DNA from 4 places in the Exiguobacterium sp. ZOR0005 genome. Region 2 is predicted to be linked to each of the others. Evidence: riboswitches for the same ligand, from Rfam matches in the RefSeq annotation. Region 2 holds a riboswitch; each other region holds the start of a gene.
What was found. Region 2 has a riboswitch for thiamine pyrophosphate ahead of thiT (energy-coupled thiamine transporter ThiT). Riboswitches for the same ligand answer to the same signal wherever they lie in the genome.
Positions count from the first base shown of each region.

Region 1: linked by a shared signal. The riboswitch ahead of L971_RS10615 (YkoF family thiamine/hydroxymethylpyrimidine-binding protein) and the one ahead of thiT (energy-coupled thiamine transporter ThiT) in region 2 are both predicted to bind thiamine pyrophosphate.
Region 3: linked by a shared signal. The riboswitch ahead of tenA (thiaminase II) and the one ahead of thiT (energy-coupled thiamine transporter ThiT) in region 2 are both predicted to bind thiamine pyrophosphate.
Region 4: linked by a shared signal. The riboswitch ahead of thiW (energy coupling factor transporter S component ThiW) and the one ahead of thiT (energy-coupled thiamine transporter ThiT) in region 2 are both predicted to bind thiamine pyrophosphate.

Region 1 is NZ_JTLB01000024.1:21,308-25,488, forward strand. It holds gene L971_RS10605 (ABC transporter ATP-binding protein) at 1-1,094, opposite strand, end outside; gene L971_RS10610 (ECF transporter S component) at 1,087-1,662, opposite strand; gene L971_RS10615 (YkoF family thiamine/hydroxymethylpyrimidine-binding protein) at 1,655-2,248, opposite strand; TPP riboswitch at 2,328-2,428, opposite strand; gene L971_RS10620 (GTP-binding protein) at 2,490-3,683, opposite strand; gene L971_RS10625 (hypothetical protein) at 3,790-4,053, opposite strand; gene L971_RS10630 (SMP-30/gluconolactonase/LRE family protein) at 4,066-4,181, opposite strand, start outside.
Region 2 is NZ_JTLB01000019.1:16,479-20,659, reverse strand. It holds gene L971_RS08040 (DAK2 domain-containing protein) at 1-221, opposite strand, end outside; gene L971_RS08035 (Asp23/Gls24 family envelope stress response protein) at 244-606, opposite strand; gene rpmB (50S ribosomal protein L28) at 858-1,046, shown strand; gene L971_RS08030 (thiamine diphosphokinase) at 1,105-1,692, opposite strand; gene thiT (energy-coupled thiamine transporter ThiT) at 1,692-2,264, opposite strand; TPP riboswitch at 2,340-2,440, opposite strand; gene rpe (ribulose-phosphate 3-epimerase) at 2,460-3,116, opposite strand; gene rsgA (ribosome small subunit-dependent GTPase A) at 3,118-4,002, opposite strand; gene pknB (Stk1 family PASTA domain-containing Ser/Thr kinase) at 4,047-4,181, opposite strand, start outside.
Region 3 is NZ_JTLB01000013.1:8,250-12,430, reverse strand. It holds gene thiD (bifunctional hydroxymethylpyrimidine kinase/phosphomethylpyrimidine kinase) at 1-707, opposite strand, end outside; gene thiM (hydroxyethylthiazole kinase) at 704-1,492, opposite strand; gene tenA (thiaminase II) at 1,489-2,163, opposite strand; TPP riboswitch at 2,246-2,350, opposite strand; gene pelG (exopolysaccharide Pel transporter PelG) at 2,412-3,860, opposite strand; gene pelF (GT4 family glycosyltransferase PelF) at 3,841-4,181, opposite strand, start outside.
Region 4 is NZ_JTLB01000016.1:26,885-31,065, forward strand. It holds gene L971_RS07100 (tetratricopeptide repeat protein) at 1-117, opposite strand, end outside; gene L971_RS07105 (DUF402 domain-containing protein) at 168-707, opposite strand; gene L971_RS07110 (hypothetical protein) at 917-1,663, shown strand; TPP riboswitch at 1,709-1,807, shown strand; gene thiW (energy coupling factor transporter S component ThiW) at 1,871-2,356, shown strand; gene L971_RS07120 (hypothetical protein) at 2,433-2,696, shown strand; gene L971_RS07125 (N-acetyltransferase) at 2,691-3,170, opposite strand; gene L971_RS07130 (YcxB family protein) at 3,152-3,652, opposite strand; gene L971_RS07135 (VOC family protein) at 3,744-4,142, shown strand.

The DNA.
Region 1 (4,181 bases), on a different contig from region 2:
TCAAATGCGATCAATCGTTTCTCCGAGAGCATCATCACCCCGATGGCGAGTCGCCGTTTTTGACCGTGACTGAGTGAGAGCGGATGCGCATCCCGCAACGGTCCGAGCCCGAGCCGCGTCAACATGTCTTCGATCGGACGATCGTGCCCGTATTTGAGTTCACTTGTCAGGTCACTTGTCACGAACAAGTGTGCCGGGGATTGCGGGACGAACCCGACGTCACGATGATTGCGAGCCAGACTTCTGAGCCATGTCGACTTGCCGCTCCCGTTTCGACCGAGGATAGCGACGACTTCTCCCTCGGCGACGGTCAAGTCGCTCGCTGCGAGTTCAAATTCATTTCGTTTGAAATTCGGTATGTGAAATAAATTATATTCCCCTTTGTGGCTCCCAATCGATGCGAACGTATAGTCCGGGCGCATCTCGAACGGCCCATCCTTGACGATTCGTCCCTCCACAAGCTCGACTTGCCGGTCGAAGAAATCGCCCCATACGTACGGTCGGTGTTCAATGACGACAACGTTGACGGTGCGGGCGACGCCGTCGAACCAACGGACGAAACGATGCGCCGTCTCCGGGTCGAGGTGGGCGAGCGGCTCGTCGAGCAATAGCCATTCCGGTCGGCCGACCAAAGCACAGGCGACGGCGATCTGTTGCTTCTCGCCCCCTGACAAGTCATGGATGGTGCGGTTGCGATACTCGGACAAGCCGAGCGCATGCAAGATCGCCGTGACACGCTCCGACATCTCGCCCCGCGCGACCCCGAAGTTTTCGAGCGTGAAAATCAGTTCCTCCTCCACCGTCTGCATGACGAACTGACTGTCCGGATCTTGAAACACCGTCCCGACGCGCCGATTCACTTCACCGGCCGCGTACGTATCATACGATCGATTGAACAAGTGCAATCGTCCCGTCACGATCCCGTCACAGTTATCCGGATAGAGACGGTTGAACATAGCAAACAGTGTCGATTTCCCCGACCCGCTCGCCCCGGTGATGAGCGTCCTCCCATCCCGGAGCGTGAGCGTGACGTCCGACAAGACGTCGGTCGGCTTACCTGGATAACGAAACGTCAGCTGTTCCGCCTCAACCATGCACGCGTCCTTGCCGCGCGACGGCGTACCCTTCGAGCGCACCCGTCCGAAGCAACAAGTCACTCAATATCTTCCCTCCGAGTCCAGCGATGAGCATGCCGCTCGTCGCGCGGAGGGCGAACATCGTGGCGACGTATGTCGGACTGAGCGCCGCGAGACCGCCCATGACGTACGTATAGGCGAAGCTCGTCACGGCCGCACCGAACCCGGCGAGCATGAGCACCCAAAGGTCGTACCGTTTATAACCGGTCAAGGCGAACGCCGCCTCGGCCCCGAGTCCTTGAACGATCCCGACGAGAATGATCCGCGGACCGATGGCGTTCCCGATCATCATCTCGATCGTCGCCGCGAGCACTTCCGACAAAAACGCGGCGCCGGGCTTTCGAATGATGTAAGCCGCGATAATCGAGACGATGAACCAAATTCCGAAGATCCATTCGTAGGCGATCGGTCCGATCAAGCCGGCCCAAAGGTTCCCGACATGGACGAACGCCAAATAGACGACGGCGAACACGACCGATAACAGCGACAACAAGACGACCTCTTTCAACTTCCACGATTTAAGCATCATTGCGTTCCTCATGCGACGGACTGTTCACGCTGAACGTCACCGTCATGACGACGTGGCTCGTCTTCGCACGGACCCGGTCGAACGTCGCCTCATAAAACGAGAACACCGGCTCGATGTCGCCGTGGATGCCCGAGGCGTAATGCATCGAATCGTTGAACACACCACGTGATTTCGCGAAATCGATCTCTTCATAGATGATGTCCATATATTGCTCGTCACCGAGCGGATAGAGCGCGAACTGGGAGGAGACGTATTGGGCGCCGACCGGTCCGTTCACAGGCTCGCTCGTCACCTCGAGCAGGTTGTCCCCCATCGTGTCACCCGGGCAACCGACCGAGAACGTCCCGCTCATCGAGACGTGCGTCCCTGTCTTCGTCGCATGCGACAGGATTGATTTGGCCACATCGAACACGTGCTCACTCCGTCCCCGGATGACCGTCGAGACGTCATCGGTGTGGCGCCAGACGTTCTGTAAATCCGTCTCCTTCAATGCCCCTTTGATGACGCTCACGAAATCCGACGTCATCGGGCTCAGTGTAAAGCGGAACCCGACGATCGGGCTCGTTCCACATTGCTCGTTCATGTTGCATTCCCCCTTTTTCTATATGCACAAAAAAGCCGCATCCATGAGAATGCGGCCACTCGTCCAATTGAAGTCCATTAGAAAAAGTGCCACACTTCCTCACGCCGGTATTACCCGGATCGAGTCATAAGGGATTGGAGCCATGCTCACATCTCAGCCGAAGCACCCCTAGTGTAGTCCAATATATGCGGTTGTTCATGCAAGGAACAGTATAGTCGACTCGTTTGCGTTTGTAAACGGTTTATGAGAAAGTGACGACGCCGCTACCCGGGAGCGTGTCGTTCAACATCGTCCAATCGAGCGACATCTCATCGTCGGTCAACAGGCAGGCGTCGAGCGCTGATTCGACGGTCGCACGGTCTATCCGCTGCCCGATCAAGACGAGCTCGGTCTGGCGGTCGCCGTACGGCTCGATATAGTCCTCAGCAAGCTCCGGTTCTGCCGCGAACATGAGACGACGTTCCTCTTCTGGCAGCGTGGCGAGCCAGCGTCCGGCGTGCTCGAGCGTCGAGGCGTATCCGGCCTGCGAGAACAGGCAGGCGATGTCGTTGCGCGAGGCGATCCAAAGGAATCCTTTCGCTCGGACGACTTCCTCTGGGAACTGTTCGATCCACGCATGGAGTCGCTCCGGGTGGAACGGGCGACGACGGCGATAGACGAACGAGCTGATGCCGTACTCCTCGGTCTCCGGCGTGTGTTCTTCCGCCTCAAGCTCTTGAATCCAGCCGGCCGCGTGCATCGCCTGTTCGAAATCGAACAGCTTGACGTCTAGCAGTTCCGACAAGTCGACGTTCGAATGGACCGACGTCAACAGTTTTGCTGACGGGTTGAGCGTCTTCAACAGCCCGGCCATCTCGTTCAGTTCGGTGTCAGACACCCGATCGGCCTTGTTCAAGACGATGATGTCGGCGAACTCGACTTGGTCGACGAGCAGGTCGACGACTTCACGGACATCCGTCTCATCAATCGCTTGTTTCCGCTCGTGAAGCGACTCACCGGAGTTGAAGTCTTTCAAGAAACGGTAGGCGTCAACGACGGTCACCATCGCATCGATATAGACACGGCTCGTCAAGTCGATGCCGAGCGCGTCATCGGCATACGTGAACGTCTGGGCCACGGGAATCGGTTCAGAGATTCCGGATGACTCGATGATGATCCCGTCGAGCTCACGATCGTTCGTAAGCTCTTGTACCGCCTCGAGGAGGTCTTCACGGAGCGTGCAACAAATACAGCCGTTCGACAGCTCGACCAACTTTTCATCTGTCCGCGAGAAGCCGCCTTGCTCGATTAAGCGCTCATCGATATTTAATTCACTCATATCGTTGACGATGACGGCATATTTCTTGCCGGTGCGGTTGTTTAATATATGGTTCATTAACGTCGTCTTGCCGCTCCCAAGATAGCCTGACAACACAGTGACTGGAATTCGTTTCATCATTAACATCCCCTAAATAGTAATCATTACTTTTTAGATAATGAACGGGATTGACCGTGTTGTCAACAAAAAAACACGCTCGATTTGAGCGTGTTTCCAAACGTGGCTATTCTTCGAGCGCTTTCCGTTCCGCCTCGGAACGCGGGTAAGCGTTCGCTTGCCACTCGGCCCGATAAATCGAATCGAGCTGTGTCAAGCCGACCTCGTCCTCATCTTTGTCCGCGTCCACGCTCGGCGTCTCGTCCCACTTCGGTTCGAGATAAGAATGATCTATCGTCTCGCGGTCGTCGAGAAACTTTTTGATTCCGACTCGGGCCACCGCCGCGAGCGCCAGACCGATTCCCGCTCGAACGAGCATTCGTTTCACCATCGTTCTCCCTCCTTAACGTCCGAAACGATAAAGTGGCATCCCTTTCACTTCTGTATCGATTTTAAACACCGACCCTGCGTCCGGGTACGTTTCGAGCGCCTCCTCGTCCATGCCTTCTCGCGCCGTCG
Region 2 (4,181 bases):
CGCGCGAATTTCGCCGATATGTCAGCGGCGTTCGCCGTTTCGAGCGCAGCGACTTCTTTCGCCCCTGACGTCATCGTCAAGTTCATGTTCGTTCCTGTATCCCCGTCTGGGACCGGAAACACGTTGAGCGAATCAACGTAATCCGCATTTTGACTCAAGTTGGCTGCTCCGTTTGCGATCATGTTCGCGAGCACCAATCCATCTAAACGTTGTAAACCCACACCAAATCCTCCTCCGATTCCGTCAGTCATTCGTCAGCCGAACGCCTTGGACGAATATGTTTACTGACGAAACGTTTAATCCTAACGTTTCACCGAGCGTATACTTCACACGACTTTGCACATTGTATGCGACTTCTGACACTTTCGTCCCGTAGCTCACGATAATGTGCATGTCGATATGTACGTCTTCACCATCTTGACGTACGACGACACCGCGCGCATAGTTCTCACGCTTCAAAAGTTCTGCGATTCCATCTTTCAATTGAGCCTGTGACGCCATGCCGACGACGCCGAAACATTCCATCGCAGCACCGCCTGCTAGTGTTGCCACGACATCGTTCGTAATGTCAATATTGCCATATGTTGTCTTCATATCAATTGCCATATGGAGTAGCCTCCTTCATTCAGAATGATTCCTTCACTACATTCTACAATATCCACCTAGTTATTTAAAGGACCTGCTCCTAAACTCGGTCAATTGTGCTGTAACCCTCATTCATTATTAAAATCCTTACCAGTAATGTCAAGTTTTTTTCTTGTCATACTATTATTTTCTAGTTGCATCGGGAAAAAAGCCGTGCTAATATAAACGAGTGTCTATTAGGACGAACCCACATAAAAAAGGAGGGGAAACGCATGGCACGTAAATGCTACGTAACAGGTAAATCACCTAAGTCAGGTAACAACCGTTCGCACGCACTCAACAAGACAAAACGTACTTGGGGTGTAAACGTACAAAAAGTTCGTATTCTCGTTGACGGTAAACCGAAACGCGTTTGGGTTTCAGCTCGCGCTCTTAAATCTGGTCTCGTTGAACGCGTATAATCTTATACACGAACGAAACAAATCCCAGCGGCATGCGCCGATGGGATTTTTTTTGTGCTTATTTTTTTACATACATGACTAACACCGTACCGTCATGGACGATCAATTCCGCCGTTTCCGCATCCCATTCGTTCGAGATCGTCAACGCCTCGTGGCTGACGACATGGTGGCGGTCGAGCGGATATTTGACGCCACGGATTGTGACGTTCGCCCGCTTCCATGGAATAAGCGACAAATAATGGTCATCACGTCGCGCAAGCGCGTGTCGGCCCTCCCGTGCGAGAGAGACGACTTGGCCGTCGGCATAAAGACACATCTCCGGGTAAGCCTCGAGCAACCCGATATTCCCGAGCGTCATGTCGAGCCGACCGCCTAGTGCACCGTAAACGAGTATTTCCGTGGCGCCATGGCCCCGTGCCGCCTCGAGGGCGATCTCGAGGTCGGTCACATCTTTCTCTGACGGATACCGAACCGCCTCAGTCGGCACCGGACCCGTCAAAGAATCAAAGTCACCGACGATGAGATCAGCCTCGATCCCATGGGTGAGGAGCGTCTCGTAGCCTCCGTCGACGCCGATGACGTAATCGACGTCGCGCGGGAGGGACGGAACAGGTGACGGACTGGCCGCCACGACCAACACCCGCATCAGCGAACGTCCCGTGTCGCGAGCGTCGCGAAGCGCGGTGCCGTCGTGAACAAGAGGACGAGCACGATTGTCGCAATCAAGAACGACGGGAGCATGTACGTCATGTTATAGCCGAGCGAATAGGCGACGACCGGTCCTTCCGCGTACTGGGCGAAGAAGACGATCCCTGACAAGACGTGAGCCGCGTAACGGAGAAGCGATCCGAGCAAGGCACCGAGAATCAAGTAAAAGACGAGCGTCTTTTTAGTGCCGTCATGGGCAGCTCGTTTCACTTGCCCGGCGAACACACCGGCCATACCGACGAGGCCATAAGCAAACGTGTAGTCGACTAAGAACTGGACAGGCGTGAAAATGTAGGCGCCAAACAGCAGTTGGAGCGTCCCGACGAGAGCGCCGGTCGCGAGACCGCCTTTCAACCCGTGCCGGTACGCCATCACGAAGATCGGCAACATGACGAGTGTGATCGAGCCTCCTTGCGGCATCCGGTACGGCATGAGCAAGTCAAAGATCAACGCGAGCGCCGAAAAGAGCGAGATCTCGATCAATGCTTGCAACTTCAATTTTTGTTTCATTTCTAATTCCCCCTTCTTCAAATGAGAACGACAAAAAGCAGCATGACGTAAACGCCATGCTGCTTGGATTCGCAACGTGCATTTTCGCCACATCCCTACGTCCGTGTGAACGGAACAGGTTCAAAGGGTTAGCGTATGCCTCTCAGCCACAGAATGTGACACCCCTTGCGACAATATTTGTTGTTCTATGAACGATTATACACGAGATGCGTTGCGAATGCCATCAATCGCGTCTTTATAGCTCGGCTCGTTGTAAATCGCCGAACCGGCGACGAGGACGTCGGCCCCGGCGTCGATGCACAATTTCGCTGTCTTCGCGTTCACCCCGCCGTCGATCTCGATTTCGAAATCGAGCCCGCGGGCAGAACGCATTTCGTTTAGAGCGGCAATTTTCGGGACGACCGATTCGATGAACGCCTGACCCCCAAAGCCCGGGTTCACCGTCATGAGAAGCACCATATCGACGTCTTGTACGACGTGCTCGATCGAACTGATCGGAGTGTGCGGATTCAAGACGACCCCACATTTCGCCCCGGCCGCCTTGATTTGTTGCAGGACGCGATGCAAATGATTCGTCGCCTCGACGTGGACGGTGACGATGTCCGCTCCGGCCTTGATGAAGTCTTCGACGAACCGCTCCGGCTGGTCAATCATCAAGTGGACGTCTAAAATCATGTCTGTCTTTTGACGTAAACTCGCAAGAACAGGCAATCCGATCGAGATGTTCGGGACGAATTGACCGTCCATCACGTCAAAATGGATATAGTCCGCGCCCGCCTCCTGAACGGCTTTCACTTCCGCCTCCAAATTTGCAAAGTCCGCTGCCAAAATCGATGGTGCAATTTTAATCATGTTAGTACCTCCGTTGTCTATCGTTTAACTCTGCCATAAACGTAACATAATTCTCATAACGGGTGGAAGCGATTTCTCCAGTCTCGACCGCCGCCTTGACGGCGCAACCCGGCTCGTTCAAATGGGCACAACCCCGGAATTTACAATCATCATGGCGCTCGACGAACTCAGGGAAACACCAACGCATCTCTTCGACTTCAAGTTCTTGCGGGAACTCGAGACTTGAGAATCCTGGCGTATCGGCGACGAGTCCGCCCGCCAGTTGAATGAGCGTCACATGGCGGGTCGTATGCTTTCCGCGACCGAGCGATTTCGAGATTTTCCCGGTGGCAAGTTCAAGCTCTGGCGCAACGGCATTCAGGAGTGAACTTTTGCCGACCCCTGTCTGGCCGGCGAACACGCTCGTCTTATCTTGGAACAAGGCACGGATCGCTTCAATCCCCGCGCCGTCCTCGGTCGACGTCTCGATGACCTCGTAACCGATTGTGCGGTATAACGCAGCGGCCGCGGTAATGGCGGGACGCTCTTCTTCTTTGAGCAGGTCCATCTTCGTCAAGACGATGATCGGATGGACTTGCTTGGATTCGATCAAGACGAGGAACCGATCGAGCAAATGGAACGAAAATGCAGGTTCCTTCACTGAGAACAACAGAAACGCTTGGTCGATATTCGCGATCGGCGGACGGACGAGATGGTTCGACCGTTCATCGACGGCCAATATATAACCGGTGCCGTCCCCTTGGTCTTGTATGTCGACGTCGTCCCCGACGACAGGTGAGATGTTACGATTTCGAAAGTTTCCACGGGCACGGCAACGAATCTCTTGTTTCGCCTCGGTCATGACATCGTAAAACCCGCCCTGCAGGCGAATGATTGTTCCTTTCATCCTGTTTCCTCCTTAGAAAAAGAGGCGACGCGCACGCCACCTCTTTATTGTGAATCTTTAGCTTGTGCGTAGGTCACCGAATCGGTCCGGACGACTTCGCCGTCAACTTCGATCGTCGCTGTTCCGACTTCGCCTGGGGCGATGACGAGTGTGTACGAGTATGTCGTCGTCTCCGTTAT
Region 3 (4,181 bases), on a different contig from region 2:
TTCGCCGTCACGGTCGCCTCGATGATCGGACGACCTTTGGCGAGCTCGGCCGTGAGCGCCGCCGAGAACGTGCACCCGGTGCCGTGCGTGTCAAACGTCTGGATACGAGTTGCCGAGACGAGGAAAGCCTCTGACGCCGTCAAGACGAGGTCTTCGGCACGTTCCCCTTCGAGATGTCCCCCTTTTAAGACGACCGCCTTCGCGCCTAGTGACAAGATCCGTTCCGCCGCCTCAAAACGGTCTTGAAATGAACGAATCGTCAAACCCGTCAACACCTCCGCTTCCGGCACGTTCGGCGTGACGACCGTCGCGAGGGGCAGCAAGGACGTCTTGAGCGCCTCGACGGCTGTGTCTTGAAGTAGGGACGCCCCACCTTTTGCGATCATGACCGGGTCGACGACGAGCTGTTTGAACGCATGCCGCTTCACGCCGGAAGCGACGGTCTCGATTCGGCTCGCATCGAACAACATCCCGGTCTTGCACGCCTCGATTGAAAAATCGGAACCGATCGCATCGAGTTGTTGCGCGAGCAGTTCGGTCGAGACCGCTTCAACGCCATGCACACCTCGTGTGTTTTGAGCCGTGACTGCCGTCAAGACGCTCGTGCCGAATACACCGAGCTCTTGGAACGTCTTCAAGTCGGCTTGAATGCCGGCGCCGCCGCCTGAGTCGGAACCGGCGATCGTCAACACTTGTGTGCGCTTCATGAGACCACCTCGATCCGGTCGCTCGGTAGTTCGACCGCGGTCATCTTACCGAGTTCGTTCAAGAAGTGGATCGGGAAATCGCCCGACCCTTCGGCACGCATTGTCGCGAGTTCCCCGCAACGGGCGTACCCGGCGAGCGCCGTCGACGTCGCGGTCATCGCATCGGACTCGACCGCAAGAAATGCGCCGACGACCGCACTGAGCAAACAGCCGGTCCCGGTCGTCCGTGTCATCACTTCGGTCCCTCCTTTGATTTCAATCGTCACGTCCCCGTCACTGACGACATCCGTCTCTCCGGTCACGGCAACGACACAGCGATACCGCTTGGCCGCCTCGCGCGCGATGTGTGTCACGTCATGCAACGCTTCCCCGCCATCGACCCCTCGCGTGTGGGCCGTTCGGTCAATCAATGTCGCCATCTCACCGGCGTTGCCACGAATGACGGTCACTTGCACCTGTGCGAGGATCGCGGTCGCCACTTGACGCCGAAACGATGTCGCGCCGACACCGACCGGGTCGAAAACGATGGGACGTCCCGCAGCGTTTGCCGCTTGCCCGGCCCGAATCATCGTCGCTTCGGTCGATGCATCGAGCGTTCCGATGTTCAATACGAGCGCATCGCTCACTGTAGCCATTTCCGCCACTTCCTCGACAGCGGACGCCATGACCGGTGACGCGCCGACGGCGAGCAGACCGTTCGCTGAAAAGTTCGCGACGACGATGTTCGTGATGTTATGGATGAGCGGTCGCTCGGCCCGGACTTTGTCCCATAAATCGCGCTTCATCGGCTCACCTCCACCGGGACGTCCCACGTCTCAAGCGTCCATGCCATCTGCCAAAACGCCACTTCATAGTAACAGCTCTTCAAGAACGATTGACGATAACGGGTGCGCTCGACTTCGGTCGCCTGTTCGGCCAACAGATCGAGACGGTCAATCTGCTCTTCGACGAGTTCACGGAACCATTCCGACCCGTACGTGGCAATCCAAGCCGTATAGATTGGATGCTCCGGCTTCGCGTTTTTCAACCGTTCCCCGATCTCGTAGTACACCCAGTAACACGGCAGAATCGCCGCGAGCACATCCCCGAGCGTCGGTCCGGCTTGTTGCATGTGCATCGCGTATGCGTATGCGGTCGGTGCCGGCTCGAACCCACGTCTTTCTTCTTCGGTCACGTCAAGCATCGTAAAGAACTCACGGTGTAACGCGTGTTCAGCTTCAATCGTGTGTAGGGCATGCGTCAAAAATCGGCTCGACAGCTCCATGTCGTGCGATAAAATCGCTCCCTTCGCCTGCACTTTTGAGAACTGGTTCAAATAGTACGAGTCTTGCAAGACGTAGTGGCGAAACTTCGCCTCGTCGAGCGTTCCCTCACCTAGTGCTTGAACGAACGGGTGGTCAAAACTTGCTTGGAACAAAGCATCCGCCTCTTGTCGGATTTGTTGTGTGAACGTCATTTCCGTCTCCCCCTTTGTTGTATGAAAAAAGACGCCGCCTCCCATAACGGAAGCGGCGTCGGACATACACAGAGGGTGAGACAAGTCATTTCGCCCACTTCCCTACGCTAGCGTGAACTAGATCAGGTTCAAAGGGTCTGGACCTCGTCCATCTCAGCCGCGTCATGCGACTCCCCTAGTGGCAAACATTATGAAATTCGGTCGTCTTCGGTCACATCATACCAATCTTTTGATGAAATAGGAACCCTTCAACGTGAGAAGCGGCGGTTCAACACACTTCCCATATTGGAGAACCGTTCCGTTCCGAGTTTACGCCGATTCGAAGAGGCAAACACGTAATAATCGACTTTCCCCATGAAGTAAATCAAACGGAGGCCGGCGATAAAGAACGTGATCGTCGTACTGACTGCAAAACCGACGCCATACCAATCGATGCCTCGCGGAAGCAACAGCGTCGTGAACAAAGCGTTGAACGTGAAAAACGACAAGTTGACGAGAAGCGCACCACGCCGATCTTCGAAGTAGAGCAACAGTAGCGTCAACACGAGAATCATCGCATTCGCGAACGCGGCAAGTGTCGTCATCCGGAAGATTTGCCCAACTTCCTCTGGTACGCCGATCCAACCGACGAAGACACCGGCCATGAGCACCGCGAACAGTGTGACGACGCCTTGACTCCGGCCGAGGCGAATCAACTCATTTTTCAAGACGGTCGTCATCGTCTGTTTCGCTTTGTCGATTTGATGGAGTGCCCCGCCGTAATTGATGAGCCCATAAAACGTACGGTACCGTTCATAAAATCTCGTCTCGACGGCGACGACGAACAGCAACTGAGTCGGGACAATCGTCAAGTACGACCAAAACACGGCCGTGTCGTAGTAGGGATTAAACACGAACGAATCAGCGACGACCATCCGTCCCTCACCGAACCAGATGATGAAGTTCGTCACCCAAATCCCGAGGACGTACAAGACGCCGATTGCGAACAAGTCGGGGTAGAGATCAAAGTAACGGAAATAAGAGAACTCTCTCGTGGCGTAGCGGAGCGGGAACGTCCGCAACATCGCAAAGAATAATCCGAATAACGTCACGATCATCCCAGCGGTGAAGCCGGTCAACAACTCTAGGCTCGTCGGGTCTGCCATGATGCGGCTAATCAAGAACACGCCGCCGACCGCGATGAAACCACCGAGCAAAAAGCTGTATGCGATCGCCTGATAAAACTTGGCCGCGCTCAAAAACAAAAACATGACCCAGATGACGTTGATCGTCATGAACAAGACGAACAAAACGAGTTTATACACAAATGCGAGCGGGGAGATCATCCAAAAGATGCTGTACATGATGACCGCCGCGAGCATCGTCACTTTCAACATGCCGGTAAAGACGGGAAAGATCTCATGCGCCTTTTTCTCATAGAATAAGTCGGCGACGTAGCGCGTGACGACGAGCTGTTGAAAACTGAAGACAATTTGCGAAAAGATGAAGGCGTAAGACACGGACAGCATGAAAATCGTCCGTTCTTCCAGCGACAACATCGGCATTTGAAACGCCAGCCATTGAATCGTCCCGACGACCAAGATGACGATTAGCCACGGTCCTGACGTGACGAGGCCAGAGAACGTGTACGCCTTCAGCCGTGACGAATAGTAGTCTTCTTGAAACAGTTTTTGCAGTTTAAACCCGATGCCCGCCATACTGTTCCCTCCTCGCTTCATAGATGGCTTTGTAACGGTCGACGAACTGTTGCAACCGGTAATATTGACGCACGCGTTCGCGACCGTTCTTCCCGAAGCGCATCCGCTCGCGCGGATAGTCCATCATCCACTCGACTTTATCGGCAATCGCCTCCGGGTGGACCGGCGGAACGATGAATCCGGCCGGACCGAACGGGTCGTCCGTCCGGCCGTACAACAACTCCGAACACGCCCCGACATCGGTCGCCACCCAAGGGATGCCGGCGGCCATGCCTTCCAAAATAGCGAGCGGCTGTCCTTCCGAGATGCTCGTCAACAGCA
Region 4 (4,181 bases), on a different contig from region 2:
CGTATGTAATTTTGTGACGTCGAGCGTCGCCGTCACGTTGAAATGTGGGGCGTCGAACGCCTTGAAAAACTCGTAATGCTTCTTTCGTGGCCACGTATCGATGTCAATCTGTTTCATGGTTCATCTCCCTGCGCTTTTCTTTCACTGTATCAAAGGAAGCCATGCGTTCAAAGCATTTGCTTCAGCTCGTCGTAATGCCCTCTCGCCAAATCAAAGTAGACGAAGTCACGGCGCTCGATACGGTCGAGCGTCTGTTCGAAGTCACGCCAGCCGGTGACGACGAGTTCTGGTGTCAATTCGCCCGTCAACCGTGCGTCCTCGAATTCATCTTCGTCTTTTCGGACGACGTCTCCGTTCGGGAAGACCAAGATGTCGAGCAACAAGTCGTCCATATAGGGAATTCCGTCCTCATAGCCAATCGCCTCGACGATATCGATGTACCACTGGACGATGTGGCCCGAATCATCAAACATGACCGTCACCCCGAACGGTTCATTGTCCGGAAAATATTGGAGCCATGCATAACCGGCGTCGGCCACGATGAATTCCTCGCCGTTATGTTGCTTATACTGCGGGGCCCGGACCGCATCGATTTGAAACAAGGCGACCGTCCCTGAGAAATGTTCGTCATGGACGTCCATCTGGACATAGCGGTGTTCAAGAATCCGCTCCCAGTCCCGTCGATTAGCAAATTTTCGTTTTGGCATCGTACTCGCTCCTTCATAAGTTCGTTTGCTTTAACAGTTCGCCAAAATCCGACAGTTCCCTGTTTAGTCGTACAGATTCTGTTCAGTGAACCTGACAGGCTCATGCCTTACTACACCACACCGAAAACGTGTATAGGTTCTCATCTATTTCCATCCATGCTACGCTTCTTCATAATAGGTAAAATTTGTATGATTAAAGGGTGGGCATCATGAAACGTTTATTTTTATTCGGATTAGGCCTCATGTTACTCGCGGGCTGTACCGATCCAATCGGAAAGCCGGTCATTCCAGCGGATTCGAACGAACCTGCGCCAGAAATCATGACCGAATGGACACGGGAGGACTTCAAGGACGTCTTCGACCAACATGAAGTCGCCGAAGAATTACTTGAAACTCTCAAGGCGAACGGACTCACGCCGTATCGTGAGACGTTTGAACGGGTCGTCATCGCCGGTAACGGCATCCACCACACTTATGCAGACGTGTATCCGTTCCAACTCGATGATGGGACATATGCCACGGTGTATGAAGACGAGGACGGATTGATAGCGAACGGGTCGGAGGCAACCGCGCCGCTCTTTTGGCAAGAAACGTCGTTCCTGCAGTTCGTCGAGGAGATTGAGAAACGGAAATACGGGACGAGCGCCCCACCGGAAGACGTCACGTTGACACAAGATGCGTTTCAATCGATTTACGATCGTCACGCTTATACGTCCGCGCTCATCGTCGAGCTCGACGAATGGGGTGTAGCGGTCGCTCGCGAGCCGCTCGAGAACGTCATCATCGCCGGGGACGGCGTGGCCGAAGTGACCGCGGATTTGATTGTGTTTGAGGTCGAGAACGGGTATGCCATCGTCTACGACCGAGACGGTGAAATCTTCAAAGGGCCCGAGTCCATCGCGCCACTGTTCTGGAACGAAACGGATTACAAACATCTGCTCAAGAAGAACAAATGAATCATCGAACGCTTATGATGACACTATGTTATACTTAAACGAATAAACGACCACTAGGGGAGCCTTCGGGCTGAGACGGCAAACGCCGGACCCTTTGAACCTGATCTGGCTCATACCAGCGTAGGGAAGTGGCATGGGATTCGTCTGTTCCACGCCACTTTTCCTTTTTGGAGAAGTGGCGTTTTCATTTTGAAAGGAGACTGATCCATGCGTATTCAACAACTCACTTGGATGGCAATGCTCGTCGCCATCGCCATCATCGGCTCACTGTTCATCTCAATTCCGACCGGGGTGGCCCGAGCTTTCCCGATTCAACATATGGTGAACGTCATCGCGGCCGTCACCGTCGGCCCACTCGGTGCCGTCCTCGTCGCCTTCGTGACCGGACTCGTTCGCGTCATGACGGGCACCGGTTCGCTACTCGCGTTCCCTGGCGGCATGATCGGCGCGCTTCTGGCCGGTATCTTTTATATGAGGACGAACCGCGTCGCCTTCGCCGCACTCGGTGAAGTCATCGGTACGGGCGTGATTGCCTCACTCATCGCCGTACCTTACGCGAAAATCTTGATGGGGTCTGAGTTCGGCGCGCTCTTCTTTTTCCCGGCCTTCCTCGCCTCGAGCGTGACCGGCGCCTTGCTCGGTTGGATCGTACTCGCTCGCGTCAAACAGCTGCGTCCTGCTCTCAAACAATAATTGAGTCGTTTGGCCTCTCCCTTTCGAGTGTACAGATGGTAAAATAAGGTTATCTCATTTAGAAGGAGTGACCGCCTTGACTCGTCTACAATTATGGGTGACCGGAGCTGCCGCCGTCATCATCACCGCCCTTTTGTTCACGTTAGAACGCATCGCGGCTTATACGCGTTGGCACGCATTGGTCGCCACAGGCGTCTGGCCCGAGGAGCCGACCGTCATGGATCTGTTGGCGCAAAACTGGTTCATCCCGCTCTTCGGTTTCACCGCCATCATCTGCTTCTTCATGGCCGGTAATTCGGTCAAAGCGACCACCATGAAAACAGGGACGACCGACTTATGACGGTTGTCCCTGTTTGACGTGATACACCCAAATCTCTTCCCCGTTCCATTCGTCGATGCGACCGCTATCGACAAATCCACCTCGTTGATAAAACCGCTTCGCTAGTTCATTTGTCGGATGGAGACTAAGGACGATATCATCTACATCAAATCGGTCCTGGATCCAGACGAGCGCCAACTGTAGAAAGCGAGATCCAAGCCCCTGTCCTTGCTCATGCGCATCTATCATAAAGCGGTCGAGCCACACGTAGCGGTCGACTTTGTTCTCCGCCCCGATCATCATAAAGCCGACCGGTCGCTCGTTGAGGCAAAGCGCATAGCACGTCCAGGCGTACTTGACGTCGACTTCCATCTCGCGTAGCGATTCCGCATTCGTTTCAATAAAGCGGGACTGCTCCGTAGCGACGGTCAAGCCGATGACGGCTTCCCGATTCGTGTCATCAATGAGCTGTATCGTCAGCGAGCCGGCAGCCATCGGCGCACCTCTTCCATGTCTTGTCCACGCTTCGGCAAAATATAGGCGCTGACCGAAGCGTTATATAAGTACACATAATCGTCTTCCTCGACGATTTCCTTGATCCCGGCCCAAGTCACCCTTGTCTCACCGAACTCGTTTTGATCACGCAGACCGTTCTCATCCAATTCCATCGTATGCGGACCAATCATCCCTTCGTTACTGCGTTCATCGATGAGCCGACGTGTTTGCTTCCGGACGTGCCGTTCAAAGTATTTCGGGTAATATAGAAACCACAATATACCCGCAATGCCTTGTACACCATACAGCCACCAGTCCGTCTCTTGAAGCCATGTCGTCCAAACGAAGGCAGCCCCTAGAAAGACAATCGGTCCGATGATTCGCTGCAGGAACAGCATTCGCTTGCCTGTTTTCGACCGTTGGATATGGCTCAAGTTGAACCGGATATAGTCGTCTTCTGTCAATTCATATTGGATATGCATCTTATCCCTCCTCCCTGTCCTTTACGCTCCTTGTCTAGAAAAGTTCCGTTCCCGGTCATGATTCGATACTATGTAAGAAAGGAGTGACACGATGAAACAAATCCACCATCTCTGCATCCAAACGCCCGACTATGAGGCATCCAAACGATTCTACGAAGCACTCGGCTTCGAGCTCGTCCAGGAGTCACCCGACTTTCATACCCGCGCGTTCAACAGCTGGCTCAAGCTCGGCGACTTTTACATCGAGCTCCAGACGGCAAAACAAGACGAGACGTTGACCCCCTATTCGAAACACGTGGCCGGCCCTGTCCATTTCGCTCTGTACGTAGACGACCTCGAGGCAGAAGTGCAACGGCTCGAGGCGCTTGAGGTCCCGTTCTTACCGAAACAGGGCGGCAACATCTACTTCGTCGTCGACGGATATTTAAGTAAATTGAAAGCCCCGGAAGGCACAATCATCGAACTTCGGGACTCGTTTTTAATCAAGTGAGGCGACGCGCCTCGCTTTTTTTGTACACTGTGATGTTTT